3 regions of the Rhizobium sp. KNZ2-6A genome follow, and region 3 is predicted to be linked to each of the others. Evidence: predicted binding sites of a transcription regulator. Region 3 holds the regulator's gene; each other region holds the start of a gene.
The links. The regulator PhoB, encoded in region 3, activates phosphate uptake and scavenging genes when phosphate is short. The targets are predictions, from matches to a motif close to TGTCATNNANCTGTCAT.
Positions count from the first base shown of each region.

Region 1 (5,492 bases), on a different contig from region 3:
AGCCTCAGGCCGCCACGCAGCTGCTCGACATGGTAGAGAAGCTGGCGAATGCCGAACGGCGACAGGCCGCGCGCAGCTTCGCGGCTCTGGCGACGCTCGCCGCCGCGTGATGTCCAGCACGCGGTTCATTTGCCGAGATTCAACTTGCCGCTGACGATCGCCATCGAATCCCCGCGCCGGAAGGTGTCATCCGCCTTCTCGATATGTCGAGCGTCTAAGCGGAATCGCTTTATCCGCCTGAGAGCAAACACATGCTTGATATGGCTTCGCTGGAGAAACCGGACGTGACCTTATGGGTCGCAAGGTTGGAGGAAGCCACGTCGGATGTTGCGCCCTGGTGGAGGCCGGTGACGGTACGGCGTCGAAATCGCTGCCTTCGGCGACTACCAGCCGGACCCGCTCAGCCTGTTCATGGAAAAGCGGCTGACGTTGAAATAGGCAAGGGGTCAGCGTTCGGCGGCATCCCGGACATGCAGCTGCAATTCCGGTTCCTGCGCTTGCTGCTCCTCGGTCAATTCGGCTTCGCGGATCCATTCGCGCCAGATGGCGACCATGATCGCCATCAGAACAGGTCCGATGAAGAGGCCGAGAAAGCCCATGGTTTTCACGCCGCCGACTAAACCAAAAAAAGTCGGCAGGAAGGGCAGCTTGATAGGGCCGCCGACGAGCTTCGGGCGAAGCGTCTTGTCAACGATGAAGAGCTCGATCGTGCCCCAGAGGAAGAGGGCAATGCCTGCCCAAAGCGAGCCGCTCGCGACGAGATAGATGGAAACGAGCGACATCGACAGCGGAGCGCCGCCCGGCACCAGGGCCATGACGCCGGTGAGGACGCCGAGCGTGATGGCGGAGGGAGCGCCGGCGATCCAATAGGCGACGCCCAGAACGATACCTTCGCCAATGGCAATCAGCGTCATGCCCATGACGGTCGAGCTGATGGTCGCGGGAACAACGCGGGAAATACGCTCCCAGCGGTTGGGCAGGATGCGCTCGCCGAGCAGATCGACCTGCCGAACGAATGTCGCGCCGTCGCGATAGATGAAGAACAGCGCGATCAGCATGAACAGCAGGGTCAGGATGACATGGAAGGCGCCGCCGCCAGCCGCGAGCACCGCGCGGTAGATATTGCCGATATGCGCGCCGCTCACGAGCTGCGCCAGTTCGCCGAGCGAGCCGGGGCTGCCGACATATTGCGTCCATTGTTCGCCGAGCCACGAGCCTATGACAGGTAAGGCCAGAATCCATTGCGGCGGCGGCGCGCCGTCGCGGTTGACGTGCACGGCCCAGCCGAACCATTCACGGACTTCGCCGGCCATATAAATAGCGGAAAGAACGATCGGCAGGACGAGAAAAGTCACGATGAACACGAGGGCGATGGTGGCCGCAAGCGTCGTGTTTCCGCCCGTACGGCGCACGACATCGCTGTAAAGCGGCCAGGTGGCGAAGCCGATAACAGCCGCGGCCAGGACTGGAACGAGGAATCCATAGAAGAAATAAATCCCGGCGACGGCGATCAGAATCAGCAGCCAGCGCGCAGCGGAAATGGATGGTATCAAAGGCATGCGCGCATGCGCACTCGGCCCCAGCCACCGATGCTCCTTCGGCTTATGACGTTCAAATACACCCACCGGACTTACTGCGCCCCTTTTTACTAGATCACCCGGTTATGGGGTATGATCTTGGCTGTTTCAAGAGCAACAGCCGGAAAGCCTCTTTATTATGCGGCCATGACATTAACACGACTGGAAAGCGATTGGCGCGCGGCCGGAGGCAGGGTGTCACGAGGGGCGACGGATCACTTTGAACGCGAAAAACTGCGTCTTTTGCGTCGAATTGAAATTGTTGTCGGCGACGAAGATCAGCACATCGCCGCCGTCCCTGGATTTGCCGAAAGTCATGCCTTCGATATTGTCGGGAGCAAGACCGAGCGCGCGCAAATCCATGATCTCCATCTTGCGCACCGGCACGATCCGCTGATCGGTCACCATGAGCGACGGGATATTCGCGACATCGGTGGCGCCGTCGAGATCGAACATGTTGATGACGACCGAATTGCCGACGCCCTGCGCATAGCCGCGCTCGACAGAAAGCAGATGACGGTCATCGAGCGCCAGGATCTCGGACAAGCCGAAATCGTTCCAGCCACTCGCGGTGGAGGGTGCCTGCGGAATCGGCGAGACCGGATAGACATATTGCGCCTTCTGCAAGCCGGTCGCAGCGTCATACCGAATGAGGCGCGCGAGCGCGCCGTTGGTCAGCGTCGCGACCGGCCCATCCTGATAAAGCGCAGATTCGGTGTTAACGAGAAGGTCGCCGCCTGAAAGGAAGGTCAGGCCTTCAAAGGCGAGATTGTCGCGAATCCCCGTATGCTTGTCGGCCGTCGGGGCAAAACCTTCCGGTAATGAGAATTCGCGGACGAAGCTGCCGTCACGATTGGCGACGCGCGCGAAAGGCGGCAGCAGCGCCTTGCCATCGCCTTCGCTGCTCCAATAAATGCCATCCTTGCCCAGGCGGATGGATTCGCCATCAACCTTCTTGAGCGCAAAAGGTTGCCCATCCTTGTCTTTCAGCGTGACATGATCGACCACCGTGACACCCTTCAGGCCGCTGGCGTCGACATCGATATCGAGGTCGTAGAAGCGGGCAGGCGCCTTTTCGGAGCGGTCGTCGCTGATTGCAATATAGCGGCCGGTAGAGGGATCGAAGTCGATGCCCGAAAGGCCGCCGACTTCCACACCGTTTTCCATGAATCCCGTCGGAATATCGTAATTGCCGAGATAGGAAAGGCCGATGCCGGCCTTGCAGTCGCCAAAGGGGCAGGGCACATCGATCGTCGTCCCGATATCGAGTGCATGGGCGGCATGGCCGAAGAGGAGAACGGCGGCGGTCGTCAGAAATGGCTTCAACATGGCGAAATCGTCAATCCGAATGATAAAATGGCGGCATTCAAGACAATGCCGCCATCTACGCATCCATCCATGACGCTTTCGTAACGGATATCGGACAATCCGGTAAAATATCGCGAAGCACGTTCGCCGGGGCAACCAACGATTGGTTCGCGTCAGATATCCAGATCCTCGGCAAAAGCCGCCCGTTCCTGAATGAAGCGGAAGCGCGCCTCGGCCTTGGTGCCCATCAGATTATCGACGGCATCGCGCGTGCCTTCGAAATCCACCTCGTCGATCTCGACGCGCAGCAGGGTGCGCTTGGATGGATCCATCGTCGTTTCCTTGAGCTGGGCCGGCAGCATTTCACCCAGACCTTTGAAGCGGCTGATCTCGACCTTGCCTCTGCCCTTGAATTCCGTCTCCATCAGCTCAAGACGATGGGCATCGTCGCGGGCGTAGATGGATTTCGAACCCTGCGTGATCTTGTAGAGCGGCGGAACGGCCAGGAAGAGATGGCCCTGGCGGATAAGCTCAGGCATCTCCTGATAGAAGAAGGTGATCAGCAGCGAGGCAATGTGGGCGCCGTCGACGTCGGCATCGGTCATGACGACGATGCGCTGATAGCGAAGGTCTTCCTCGCGATATTTCGTGCGCGTGCCGCAGCCGAGCGCCTGGACGAGATCGGTAATCTGCTGGTTGGCGGACAGCTTTTCGCGGCCGGCGCTGGCGACGTTGAGGATCTTGCCGCGCAGCGGCAGGATCGCCTGGTTGGTGCGGTTCCGCGCCTGCTTGGCCGAGCCACCTGCCGAATCACCCTCGACGAGGAAGAGTTCGGCGCCTGCCGCGGAATTCTGCGAGCAATCCGCCAGCTTGCCGGGCAGGCGCAGCTTGCGCACGGCGGTCTTGCGGTTGACTTCCTTTTCCTTGCGGCGGCGCATGCGCTCGTCGGAACGCTCGATCACCCATTCCAGCAGCTTTTCGGCCTCGGCCGGATTATCGGTGAGGTAATGATCGAAGGGATCGCGCAGGGCGTTTTCGACGATGCGCTGGGCTTCGACCGTTGCAAGCCTGTCCTTCGTCTGACCGACGAATTCCGGTTCGCGGATGAAGATCGACAGCATGCCGACACCTGAAATCATCACGTCGTCGGTGGTGATATTGGCCGCACGCTTGTTCTGGGTGAGGTCAGCGTAGTTCTTCAAGCCCTTGGTGAGGGCGATGCGAAACCCGGCCTCGTGCGTGCCGCCTTCCGGGGTCGGAATCGTATTGCAGTAGGAGTGGATCTGCGGGTCGCCGCCATACCAGGTGATCGCCCATTCGAGCGAGCCGTGGCCGCTTTCCTTCTCCGACTTGCCGGCAAAGATCTCGCGGGTGACGGTGAACTCGTTGCCCATCGTGGCCTTGAGATAATCCTTCAGGCCGCCAGGGAAGTGGAAGACCGCCTTTTCCGGAACGTCGGCGCCTTCGGGCGCCAGCTCAGGATCGCAAGCCCAGCGGATCTCGACGCCGCCGAACAGATAGGCCTTGGAGCGTGCCATGCGGAAGACACGGGCCGGATCGAAGCGAGCGTGATCGCCGAAAATCTGCGGATCCGGATGAAAGCGGACGCGCGTGCCGCGCCGGTTATGCACATCGCCCAGCTCTTCCAGACCGCCGACAGGCAGGCCGCGCGAGAATCGCTGGCGATAGAGCTTGCGGTTGCGAGCGACCTCGACTTCCAGATCATCCGACAGCGCGTTGACGACGGACACGCCGACGCCATGCAGGCCGCCCGATGTCTCATAGGCCTTGCCGTCGAACTTACCGCCGGCATGCAGCTTGGTCATGATGACTTCGAGCGTCGACTTGCCGGGCACCTGTGGATGGTTTTCCACAGGAATACCGCGGCCATTGTCCGTGACCGTCAGGTAGCCTTCCCGATCGAGATAGACCTCGATGAAATTGGCATGGCCGGCCACCGCCTCGTCCATGGCGTTGTCGATGACTTCGGCGAAGAGGTGGTGCAGCGCCTTTTCATCCGTGCCGCCGATATACATGCCGGGGCGCATGCGAACGGGTTCGAGTCCTTCGAGAACCCGGATGGAGCTCGCGCCATATTCTTCCGCAGAAGATGTCGCAGGTGCTGCGCGCGGCGCCGGAGCGGCTGCCGGCTTCTCAGCCTTTGCGGCAGGCTTTTCCACCGCTTCCGTTTTCGGGGAGCGGGGTAGTCCGGAGAAGAGATCGTTGCTGTTATCCATAGAACTTCAAGCTGCTAGATTTGTCCTGGAGGGGCCAGATCCCTTTATTGTCGCATTTATGGCCGGTATTCGCGAATCACCGTGATTCTGCCAGAAACAACGCACAAGAGCGATGGCGCCCCAAAGCGGGGCAGATTCAAAAGAGATTTGCGTTGCCGGGTGACGAATGGCAAGCCCGATGTCCGATCGGAGGAAGTGTCCGCATGCCAATGTCCACAGCTCATTTGCCTATCCTGTCCGCAATATCGGGCATTCTGCTTCTGGCGGCCGCCCAGGGCGCTTCGGCCGACATGCTTAAGCCCTTCAAGGACGAGCTGTTTTCCAACCAGACCGTCATCGAAAACCACGACAATGGCGCCTTCCAGACGAT
Region 1 covers NZ_JBNDIC010000010.1:31,240-36,731, forward strand. The annotation lists gene ACPYOP_RS09255 (DUF2336 domain-containing protein) at 1-110, shown strand, start outside; gene ACPYOP_RS09260 (AI-2E family transporter) at 447-1,625, opposite strand; gene ACPYOP_RS09265 (esterase-like activity of phytase family protein) at 1,776-2,906, opposite strand; gene parE (DNA topoisomerase IV subunit B) at 3,059-5,122, opposite strand; gene ACPYOP_RS09275 (alpha/beta hydrolase) at 5,326-5,492, shown strand, end outside.
Region 1: ACPYOP_RS09265 (esterase-like activity of phytase family protein) is a predicted target of PhoB. The motif match lies at 2,976-2,992, and genes of this name have one in related genera.

Region 2 (5,492 bases), on a different contig from region 3:
CGAGCGCTTCCCCGGCATCCGCGATTACATGGAAGGCGCCAAGCAGGCCGCGCGTGACAAGGGTTATGTCGAGACCATCTTCGGCCGCCGCATCCACTTCCCGGAAATCCGCTCCTCCAACCCTTCCGTCCGCGCCTTCAACGAGCGCGCCTCGATCAATGCGCCGATCCAGGGTTCGGCCGCCGACGTCATCCGCCGCGCCATGATCAAGATGGAGCCGGCTCTCACTTCGGCCGGGCTTGGCGAGCGCGTCCGCATGCTTTTACAGGTGCATGACGAACTGATCTTCGAAGTCGAGGATGCCGATGTCGAGCGCACGACGCCGATCATCGTCTCGGTCATGGAAAATGCCGCCATGCCGGCGGTCGATATGGCTGTGCCGCTGAAGGTCGATGCGCGCGCTGCGCACAATTGGGATGAGGCGCACTGAGGCTGCCTATCCCGCCCCTTGCGGGCGGGAAAGCAAAATCAGCATTTAGCCGCCAGGCTAAGTGCTAGATTTTGCAAGGGCGGGGGGAGGAAGGGGCGCACCGGCTTGCCAGACGTAGGATGAGGAAGAAAGGACCCCTCTCTTGTAATTTCAATGGCTTAGAAATTGCGCTTGGCTTTGAACTCGTGGAAGGTTTCGTACCGCAATTCCTAAACCAGTGAAATTGCTTTCTCGCCCGCCAGGGGCGAGATGGAGCGGCACCCAGCCTCCCTCACGTCCCAATCAGCGCTTCCAGTACCGAAACCATCGCGCGTTCGGCCTCTTCGAGCGTGCCGCTATTGTCGATATCGGCGACGTCGTAGCTGCCCTCAACGGTCAGCGAGCTTCTCTCCAGCCGCTTTAGCACGTCTTCGCGGCTCTCGCGTCCGCGCGCCATCAACCGCTCGGCCAGCACTTCGCGTGTAGCCGTGATGTTGATGACCTTCAGCCGCGGAAATGCACTCTGGAAGTGGTGCAAAGCCGAGCGCGAGCCATTGGCGATGACCAGATTTCCCTGCACCAGCTCCTCGGCGACATCAGCTGGAATGCCGTACTTCAAGCCATGTGCTTCCCAGGAGACGGCGAAGGCGCCGGCCTGTTCCATCGCGTCGAAGTCGGCATCGGAAACGCTTCTGTGATCCTCGTTGCCGGCATCGCCGTCCCGCGTGATCACGCGGCGTACGAAATGCACATCGGCCCGGCCGGCAAAATGCCGGGCGGCCAGATTCATCAGCGTATCCTTGCCGGCACCGCTCGGGCCGACGACGACGGCGAGCGTGCCCGCCGTCGCATCCGCCAGACCGAGATTAGCCGGCTTGATATCGGCGTCAGGGTTCATGCGACCCGGCGTCCTTCTCGCCAGACCGAGCGTGTGACCGGCACGCCGTGATCGCGGCGGACGCGTACGAGATCGGCGCGCAAGCCCTCAGCGATGCGGCCGCGATCGTTGAGGCTGACGGTTCTTGCCGGCGTTGCGGTCACCATGGCGATCGCCTGCGGCAGTGAAATGCTCTCGACTTCGTCCGCGAGGATGAAGGGTGCATGCAGCAGGCTGAGCGGCACGTAGTCGGAGGAAAGCACGTCGAGGACGCCGAGCTCGGCCAGATCGCGGGCGGCAATGTTGCCCGAATGCGACTTGCCGCGCACGATGTTCGGCGCGCCCATCAGCACGCTCATGCCGGCGCCGTGCGAAGCCTTGGCGGCGTCGATGCTGGTCGGGAATTCCGCAAGGCGAACGCCGTAATTGATGGCTTCGTCGACATGGGCGAGCGTCGCGTCGTCATGGCTGGCAACCGTAATGCCGCGCTCGGCGCAGACCTTGGAAATCGCGTCGCGATGCGGCGTGGCGTATTTGGCCGATTCTTCCTGGCGCTTGGCCACGAAACGGGCGAAAGCCTCGTCGCTGAGCCCGCGCTTCTTCTGATAGTAGAAGATGTATTGATCCATGGTCTGGAACTGGCGCTGGCCCGGCGCATGGTCCATCAGCGAGACCAGACGAACGTAAGGGTCCTTCTCGAAATCCTGGAAGTGGTCGAGAACGTTGTCGGAGGAGACTTCGCAGCGCAGATGGATCAGGTGATCGGCGCGCAGGCGATCTTCGCTCTGAGCCGCCTGGATGGCGTCGGCCATATCGCGCATCTCGCCCTTTTCGAAGCCGCCATCCTCGTCCGAGCCCATCCGCAGGCAGTCGAACACGGTCGTGATGCCAGAGGTGACGATCTGGGCGTCATGCGCCTGGATCGCCGCCGTCTTGTTCCAGCGCACGCCCGGACGCGGCGAATAGTGTGCTTCCAGATGGTCGGTATGCAGCTCGACCAGGCCGGGAATCAGATAATCGCCCTCGAAATCCTCGCCGATGGCGGACTTGCCTTCGGAAATGCCGGCAATGCGCCCGTCGCGGATCAGCACGGAACCTTCGACGATCCTGTCTTCGAGGACGATGCGAGCGTTGGAAAGGACGGTTTCTTTGGTCATGTCAGATCTTTCACTGTTAGGCGCCGGCAAGCGGCAGCCAGGAACGGACGGTAAAGGGAGCGCCACGCTCTTCTTCGATAAAGACGGCGAGGCCGGAAATGTCGAGCGGCTTGCCGGTATGAGCGGCGAAACGTTCGCGCAGCACGTCGTGCATCTCGGCCTGGCGATCAGCCGGAACGCGCCCGGTCAAGGTCATATGGAAACGGAACTCGTCATTGACGTAAGGATAGCCCCAACGCACCAGATTGGCACGCTGCGGCTCTGTCAGGCCCTCCGGCTTGCGCCGGCCGATATCATGATCCGAAAGCGGCGCGCGGAACGGTTCGAAGGCCTTGACCACCCGCGAGGCAAAATCCTGCAGCGGCTGGTAGAGCGAGCCCGGAACGAGCGCGAAGAAATGCCCGAGCTGGCCAAGCACCAGTTCCGGAATGGTGAAAGCCTTGGTCTGCGCGGCGAATTCGGCGGCGACATCAAGAAGATCGCGCTCGGTTACGGAACCGGCAAGCTCGAAGGGCGCCTTCAGCGTGGCATGGAAACCGTAACGGCGCGGATCGGCCGTCAGATCGGCATGGCCCGCCGGCACGGGGCCGATGGCCTTGTCGGAAAAAATCTCGTCGGAAAATGCGTCGCGTCCCAGCCAGAGGGCGGCAAGCGAGGTCAAAGGATCGTCTTTGGGCGGCGTGAAATAGAGAGCATAGCGCAAGGCTGCATTCCTTGGAAAAATCGGCTGCGCGAGACACTGTTGGGTGATTTGCGACAAACCGCAAGAGCAGCAAGGCAGCAACGGTTCGAATCCGGCTAAAGCCGGTTCTGGCGCTGCGGTCTTGCCGGCCTGCGCTACCGGATTCCCGTGACAGAATGATGATGCGTCGAGATTTTTCTTGGCTCTTTTTATTTCACCCGCGCGCCCATCAGCCGCGATCGTAAGGCGTTGGATGCTGCGTCGAACAGGAAGACGACGATCAGGATCAAAAGCACCATGTAGGCGACATTTTCCCAGTTGGCGTTGGTGCGCATCGCTTCCCAGAGCTTCAGGCCGATACCGCCCGCGCCGACGGCGCCGATGATGGTCGCGCCGCGCACGTTCGATTCCCACTGGTAGAGCGTTTGGCTGACGATGACGGGCACGATCTGCGGCATGATGCCATAGCGATGCACGAGGATCGTCGACGAACCGGTGGATTTCACGCCTTCGCGCGGCTTGTTGTCGATGTTCTCGAGGCCTTCGGAATAAAGCTTGCCGAGCGTGCCGGTTTCGGTGAGGAAGATCGCGCCGCTGCCGGCAAGCGGGCCGGGGCCGAAGGCGCGCGTCAGGAACAGCGCCCAGATCAGCATGTCGACCGAGCGCAGGAAATCGAAGAAGCGTTTCAGCACCTGATTGAGCAGCCGGTTCGGGGTGATGTTGCGTGCAGCGAAAAACGCCAGCGGGAAGGCGGCGAGCGAGCCGAGCAGCGTGCCGAGGAAGGCCATGACGATGGTCTGGAACAGCTTGGTCCAGACGTCGCCATGCTGCCAGGCGCCATTGTTCCAGATATTGTCGAAAGCCAGCGAAAGGTTGGATTGCGTGGGGTCGAGCCGTGGTCCGGAGACGATCAGGCTGATGACCTCGCTTGCCGGCTTGTCGAAGAAGGGCGAATGCGTATCGAAGACGAAATTGGCCCAGCCGATGAAACGCTTGCGGATCTTTACGCGGTCCGTGGAGATGCTGACATCGCCGGCAAAGCCCATGTTGGCAAGGATGTTGTCGTCATAGACGGTCATCCAGCTCGGCACAGGCTCAGAGCCGACGATCTTCGGCGTGTCGCCGGTGATGTCGATCGGGATGGTGACGCCATGCGCCGTCAGGATGGCCTGGGTCTTGGTGATCGTAACGGTGCGGCTCGTTCCGCTGACCGAAACGGTCATGCTGCCGTCAGGCGCGGTCTTCACCCAATTCGGGTTCGGATTGTCGCCCAGCGGCGAAAAGCGCGGATACTTGATGGTGATCTTGTCACCGGAGATGCGGAACTCCGGCTGCACGTCATAGCTGATCCATTCGCTGAGGTAGATGCCGACGCGCTCCCAATGCGCTTCCGCAACGATTTTCGGCAGATCGAAGAACCAGACGGCGTAGATGCCATAGAGGATCACGCCGATGAACATCATCAGCGCGCCGAAGCGCTGGCGGAAGGACCGGTGAAGGATCTCCGGATACCGTGCTTCGAGTTCCTGCATACGGCTGGCGTCGATGACGGACATGGTCAACCTCAATGCTGCAAAAGGAAGGCATGTTCGCCGACGAGACGGCGGCGGAGCCATGCGGAAAACTGGTCGACGGCAATGATCGTCAGGAAGAGAAGCAGCACCAGCGCCAATGTCTTGGCGCCGAAGCCGCGCGAGATCGAGAGCTTCAGCTCCTCGCCGATGCCGCCGCCGCCGACAGCGCCGATGATGGTGGAAGCGCGAACGTTGATCTCGAGCCGCAGCAGCGCGTAGGACATGAAGTTCGGCAGCACCTGCGGCAGGGCGGCGAAACGGACGCGCTCTGTCCAGCTCGCGCCGACGGCGCGCATGCCCTCGTCGGATTTCATGTCGATATTCTCGACAACTTCATAGAAGAGCTTGCCGAGCGCGCCGATCGTATGCAGGCCGACGGCGATGATGGCGGCGATGGGGCCGATCGACAGGATCGCGGAGAACAGGCCGGCAATGACGATTTCCGGGAAGGCGCGCAGAAATTCCATGATGCGCTTCGCCACCAGGCGGACCGGATTGGACGGTGACATGTTGCGCGCCGCGAAGAAGCTCAGGGGCACAGCGAAGACGAAGCCGATGATGGTCGATACCAGTGCTACGTTGATCGTGATGATCATCAGCTCGAAATATTCAGGGATGTAGAAATCGCCCCAGACATAGACGCGGCCGAGTGGGAAGTTGAATTCCTCGCCGCCGGCGCCGTTCGCGCCGTTGGGACTCGCCAAGTCGAAGAGCGCCCGGTAGACATCGCTCCAATCCTTGGGGATGAGCCAGCTCAGGAAATCGAAGAGATGCGGCAGTCGGTCAAAAAAGT
Region 2 covers NZ_JBNDIC010000014.1:83,994-89,485, reverse strand. The annotation lists gene polA (DNA polymerase I) at 1-430, shown strand, start outside; gene phnN (phosphonate metabolism protein/1,5-bisphosphokinase (PRPP-forming) PhnN) at 702-1,307, opposite strand; gene ACPYOP_RS12405 (alpha-D-ribose 1-methylphosphonate 5-triphosphate diphosphatase) at 1,304-2,443, opposite strand; gene ACPYOP_RS12400 (DUF1045 domain-containing protein) at 2,460-3,146, opposite strand; gene phnE (phosphonate ABC transporter, permease protein PhnE) at 3,335-4,681, opposite strand; gene phnE (phosphonate ABC transporter, permease protein PhnE) at 4,690-5,492, opposite strand, start outside.
Region 2: ACPYOP_RS12400 (DUF1045 domain-containing protein) is a predicted target of PhoB. The motif match lies at 3,294-3,310, and genes of this name have one in related genera.

Region 3 (5,492 bases):
CGAATTGACCGCAACGCCGGCTGCGAAATCGAGATAGCGTTCGCCATTTTCGGTAACCAGCCAGACGCCCTCGCCTCGCTCGAACCGCAGCGGAGCACGCAGATAGGTATCGTAAAGCGGCGCGGTCTCTGCCATGGCATGTCTCCTCGATCACAACCCTAAGGACCAATCGCTTCCATTCGATGAAACGGGTCCGAAAAAATCAAAAATGCCGCCTTGCGGCGGCCTGGGCACTATTGATGTTTTGCACCGCGATGTCAACAAAACTGGCGATTTAGCAGGTGCGAGAAAGCGCTGGCGGCCAAAAGAGATGCGTTCGGCACTGCCTATTGCAGAAATGCCACGCCGGGGCAGCAAGTTGGGGAAAACCTCGAAATCGATTCCTCAAGATTCCCGCGACTCTTGTCACGGAGTCAGCCTCACACTAGGTTAAAAACCAATTGCTAGACTGCATGCGGCGGAACTAGTCACCACAATTTTAAAGCGTTTCGTGCCTCGATCCCATGCGAGGCAATGGTGAGGGATTCTGCCATCGGAAACGCGACAGCGGAGACAGGGCATGAATTGGACAGACGAACGCGTCGAGAAGCTGAAGAAGCTATGGTCCGAAGGGTTAAGCGCCAGCCAGATCGCTGCGCAGCTTGGCGGCGTGAGCCGTAATGCCGTCATCGGCAAGGTGCACCGCCTGAACCTTCCCGGCCGAGCGAAGGCGGGCGGCACGGCGACTGCGGCACGTACGCCGAAGCGCAGCAGTGCCGCGCCCCGCGCTCCGAATTACACGTCTCGCGTCGCAACCCGCACGATTACCCGCCAGCAGGGCGCGACCATGCTGAAGGAAGAAATCGAAGTCGATGCCGTCAACGAGATCCAATATCGCCCGGCCTCGAACGTCGTCGTTCCGATTTCCCGCCGTCTCGGCCTGACGGAGCTTACGGAGCGCACCTGCAAGTGGCCGGTGGGCGACCCGCTGAAGGACGATTTCCACTTCTGCGGCAACGAAAGCCCGGATTCATCGCCCTATTGCACCTACCATCAGCGCCTGGCCTACCAGCCAGTGCACGAACGGCGTCGGCCGGCTCAGCCGCGCGGCTGAGATGCTCAGAGCATTCCCGCATCCCGGACGGAAAACCGCTCCGCACTTTTCCTGGAAATGCTCCCATGACTGAGATAAAGAAACGGGCCCTTCGGGGCCCGTTTTCTGTTTCCGCCGCTACTGCATAATTCCCTAAATCGAAATCGATTTAAGGGAAAATTATGCAGCATTCCAAGGTGTTACAGCGACCTTAGCACGTCTTGAAAGACGCGCGGCGCTGTAATGTCGAGTGCCTGATCGGGTATTCCCGCTCAGGCTTCCATGGAGTAGCCCGCGCCGCGAACGGTGCGGATGACATCCTGCATATTGGAGAAATTGAGCGCCTTGCGCAGGCGGCCGACATGGACGTCGACAGTGCGTTCGTCGACATAGATATCGTGCCCCCATACGCCGTCCAGCAGCTGCGAGCGCGAGAAGACGCGGCCCGGCGAGGACATCAGGAATTCCAGCAGGCGGAATTCCGTCGGCCCCAACCGCACTTCGCGGCTCTTGCGGTGGACGCGATGGGTTTCGCGGTCCAGCTCGATATCGCCGCAACGCAGCACCGTGGAGAGAACCTCCGGTCGGGCACGCCGCAGCATCGCCTTGACGCGGGCCATCAGCTCCGGCGTCGAGAACGGCTTGACGACATAATCGTCCGCGCCGGTGGAAAGCCCGCGCACGCGCTCGCTTTCCTCGCCACGGGCCGTCAGCATGATGATCGGCAGGCGCTCCGTCTCCGGCCGCATACGCAGCCGGCGGCAGAGCTCGATGCCCGATACGCCGGGGAGCATCCAGTCGAGGATCAAGAGATCGGGGATGCGCTCCTGGAGACGCAGCTCGGCCTCATCGCCTCTGAGGATCGTGTCGACCTCGAAGCCTTCGGCCTCAAGATTGTAGCGCAGCAGAACGCTCAGCGCTTCCTCGTCTTCTACAACAGCAACTCTCGGAACCATGCGCCTTTGGTCTCCTTTTTCGCTTCCAGATTATTCCGTCACCGCGCCGACGGTATTGGCGGTATCGTCCTTCGGGCGCTCGCCTTCCGGCTGCGCGCCTGTCGCCATGTAATAGATCGTCTCGGCGATGTTGGTGGCATGGTCGCCGATGCGCTCGATGTTCTTGGCGCAGAATAGAAGATGCGTGCAGGTGGTGATATTGCGCGGATCTTCCATCATGTAGGTCAGCATCTCGCGGAAGAGCGAGGTGTACATGGCGTCGATTTCCTCGTCGCGCTCACGGATCGATACGGCCTTGTCGGGCGAACGGGTGGCGTAGACGTCCAGAACTTCCTTGAGCTGGCTCAGCGCCAGTTCGGAGAGGTGCTCGATGCCGCGGGCGAGACGACGCGGAACGCCGGTGCCTTGCACGGCGATGACGCGCTTGGCGGTATTCTTGCCGAGATCGCCGACGCGCTCCAGATCGGAAGCGATGCGGATCGAGCCCATGATCTCGCGCAGGTCGGCGGCCATCGGCTGACGACGGGCGATGGTGACAATCGCCTTGTCGCCGACCTCGCGCTCGGCATGGTCGAGAACGACGTCGTCTGAGATGACCTTCTGCGCAAGGGCGGCATCGCTTTGGACCAATGCGCGTACGCTGTCGCTGACCATCTGCTCGGCCAGGCCGCCCATTTCCGCAATGCGGCGCGTCAGGAACTTCAGGTCTTCGTCATAGGCAGAGAGAATGTGTGTGGAGACCATTTTTCTATCCTCAAGGTGAACTGTGTGAAAGGGTCCGCGCGCCTGCCATCATCAACCAAAACGGCCCATGATGTAATCCTGCGTGCGGTAATCGTCGGGATTGGTGAACATTTTATCGGTGTCGTTCTCCTCAACCAGATGGCCGAGATGGAACATTGCGGTGCGCTGCGAAACGCGGGCTGCCTGCTGCATGGAATGCGTCACGATGACGATCGTGAAGTTTTCCCGCAGCTCATGAATAAGATCCTCGACCTTGGCGGTTGCGATCGGATCGAGCGCCGAGCACGGCTCGTCCATCAGGATGACTTCCGGACTGACGGCAACGGCGCGCGCGATGCACAGGCGCTGCTGCTGACCGCCCGAAAGGCTCGTGCCGGCATCATGGAGCCTGTCCTTGACCTCGCCCCAAAGACCCGCCTTCTGCAGGCTGGTCTCGACGATATGATTAAGATCGGCCTTGGAGCGATGCAGGCCATGGATGCGCGGCCCATAGGCGACGTTCTCATAGATCGACTTCGGAAACGGGTTGGGCTTCTGGAAGACCATGCCGACGCGCGCGCGCAGCTCCACCACGTCGATGCTGTTGTCGTAGACGTCCTGATCGTCGAGCGTGATCTTGCCGGTGACGCGGCAGGTCTCGATCGTGTCGTTCATGCGGTTGAGGCAGCGCAGGAAGGTGGACTTGCCGCAGCCGGAAGGGCCGATGAGCGCCGTCACCGTATTGGCGCGGATCTTCAGGTTGACGTCGAAGAGCGCGCGCTTGTCCCCATAGAAAACCGAGACGTCCTGGCCGATCATCTTGTAGGGGATCGTGGTCATCTTCTTGGCCAAGGCTCTTTCGCTTGCGGCTTCGCTCATCATGTTCATTCCTCGGCCCTCCCTTACCAGCGCCGTTCGAAGCGGCGGCGCAGCAGGATGGCGCCGATGTTCATTGCGACGAGGAAGAAAAGCAGGACGATGATGGCGCCGGACGTTCTTTCGACGAAGGCACGCTCGGCTTCGCTGGCCCACATGTAGATCTGCACCGGCAGCGCCGTCGAGGGATCGAGCGGCGATGTCGGATAATTGGCGACGAAGGCGACCATGCCGATCAAGAGCAGCGGCGCCGTCTCCCCGAGCGCATGGGCAAGCCCGAGGATGGTGCCTGTCAGGATGCCTGGCATGGCGAGCGGCAGGACATGATGGAAGACCACCTGCATGCGCGATGCGCCAAGACCGAGCGCGGCGCTGCGGATCGACGGCGGCACGGCGCGCAACGCAGAACGCGTCGCGATGATGATCATCGGCAGCGTCATCAGGCTCAAAACCAGCCCGCCGACGAGCGAGGCAGAGCGCGGCAGCCCCATCATGTTGATAAAGACCGAGAGGCCCAGCAGGCCATAGACGATGGAGGGCACGGCGGCGAGATTGTTGATATTGACCTCGATCAGGTCCGTCAGCCGGTTCTTCGGCGCGAACTCCTCCAGATAGATCGAGGCGGCAACGCCGACCGGCAGAGCGAGCACGAGTACGGTCAGCATCAGATAGAGCGAGCCGATCAGCGCGACGCCGAGACCGGCGGCTTCCGGACGGCTGGAATTGCCCGACACGAAGAGACCATTATTGAACGCCTTGTGCAGGGCTCCGCTTTCGCTGAGCTGCTTCATCCAGGAGACCTGCCGGTCGGATATCTTGCGGTCCTTCTCGTCGACGGCGAGATCGATCTGGCCCTTGTTGGCGGAATCGATATTGGCGCTGGCAAGGAAGGTGACGCTCTCAGTCGTCCCCATGATCGAGGGGTTGGCGACGACCTTGTCGCGCAACACGATCCTCGCGCCCTCAGATACCATCGCCGTCGCCTCGCGGACAAGCGCACGATTGGCGGGATCGATATTCAAGGCTTTCACCAGCGCGTCACGCACCAGAACCGGGTAATTGGCTGCTATCAGCACCTTCGGATCGGTAACCCGCTTGGCCGTGGGGTCGATCACCTTCTCGGTGAATTCGATCGGCAGGGTGATCGATGTCTGAACAAAGGCGGTGTAGCCGGTGCGCACCACGGTCGAGACCAGGATGGCAAGGAAGACGAGGCCGAAGATAACGGCCGTGACGCCATAGGCGCGGAAGCGGCGCTCGGCGGCATAGCGCCGCTTGATGCCGATATCACGCCGCACTGGGGCGCCGGGTGTGAGCCCACGCGGCATATTCGACACCGGGGAGGATACGACATCGCTCATTCGTATTGCTCCCTGTAGCGGCGGACAACGTAGAGGGCATAGACGTTGAGGCACAGCGTCAGGCAGAACAGGGTAATGCCGAGCGCAAAGGCGACGAGCGTCTGGGGCGAGGTGAATTCCAGATCGCCGGTCAGCTGGTTGACGATCTTCACGGTCACGGTGGTCATGGGCTCGAAGGGATCGAACTGCATGCGGGCGGCGACGCCGGCGGCCAGCACCACAATCATCGTTTCGCCGATCGCGCGCGAGGCGGTCATCAAGAGCGCGCCGACGATACCCGGAAGCGCTGCCGGCAGCAGGACGCGCTTAACCGTTTCCGAGCGGGTGGCGCCGAGGCCGAGCGAGCCGTCGCGCAACGATCGCGGCACGGCCATGATGATATCATCCGACAGCGAGGAAACGTAAGGGATGAGCATGACGCCCATGACGAAGCCCGCCGTCATCACGCTCTGAGCCTCGATGAAGCTTCTGTAATTTCCCGTCAACATACCATCGATTTCGGCC
Region 3 covers NZ_JBNDIC010000016.1:21,909-27,400, reverse strand. The annotation lists gene ACPYOP_RS13435 (acetylornithine transaminase) at 1-135, opposite strand, end outside; gene ACPYOP_RS13430 (GcrA family cell cycle regulator) at 560-1,093, shown strand; gene phoB (phosphate regulon transcriptional regulator PhoB) at 1,345-2,028, opposite strand; gene phoU (phosphate signaling complex protein PhoU) at 2,059-2,772, opposite strand; gene pstB (phosphate ABC transporter ATP-binding protein PstB) at 2,824-3,639, opposite strand; gene pstA (phosphate ABC transporter permease PstA) at 3,654-4,988, opposite strand; gene pstC (phosphate ABC transporter permease subunit PstC) at 4,985-5,492, opposite strand, start outside.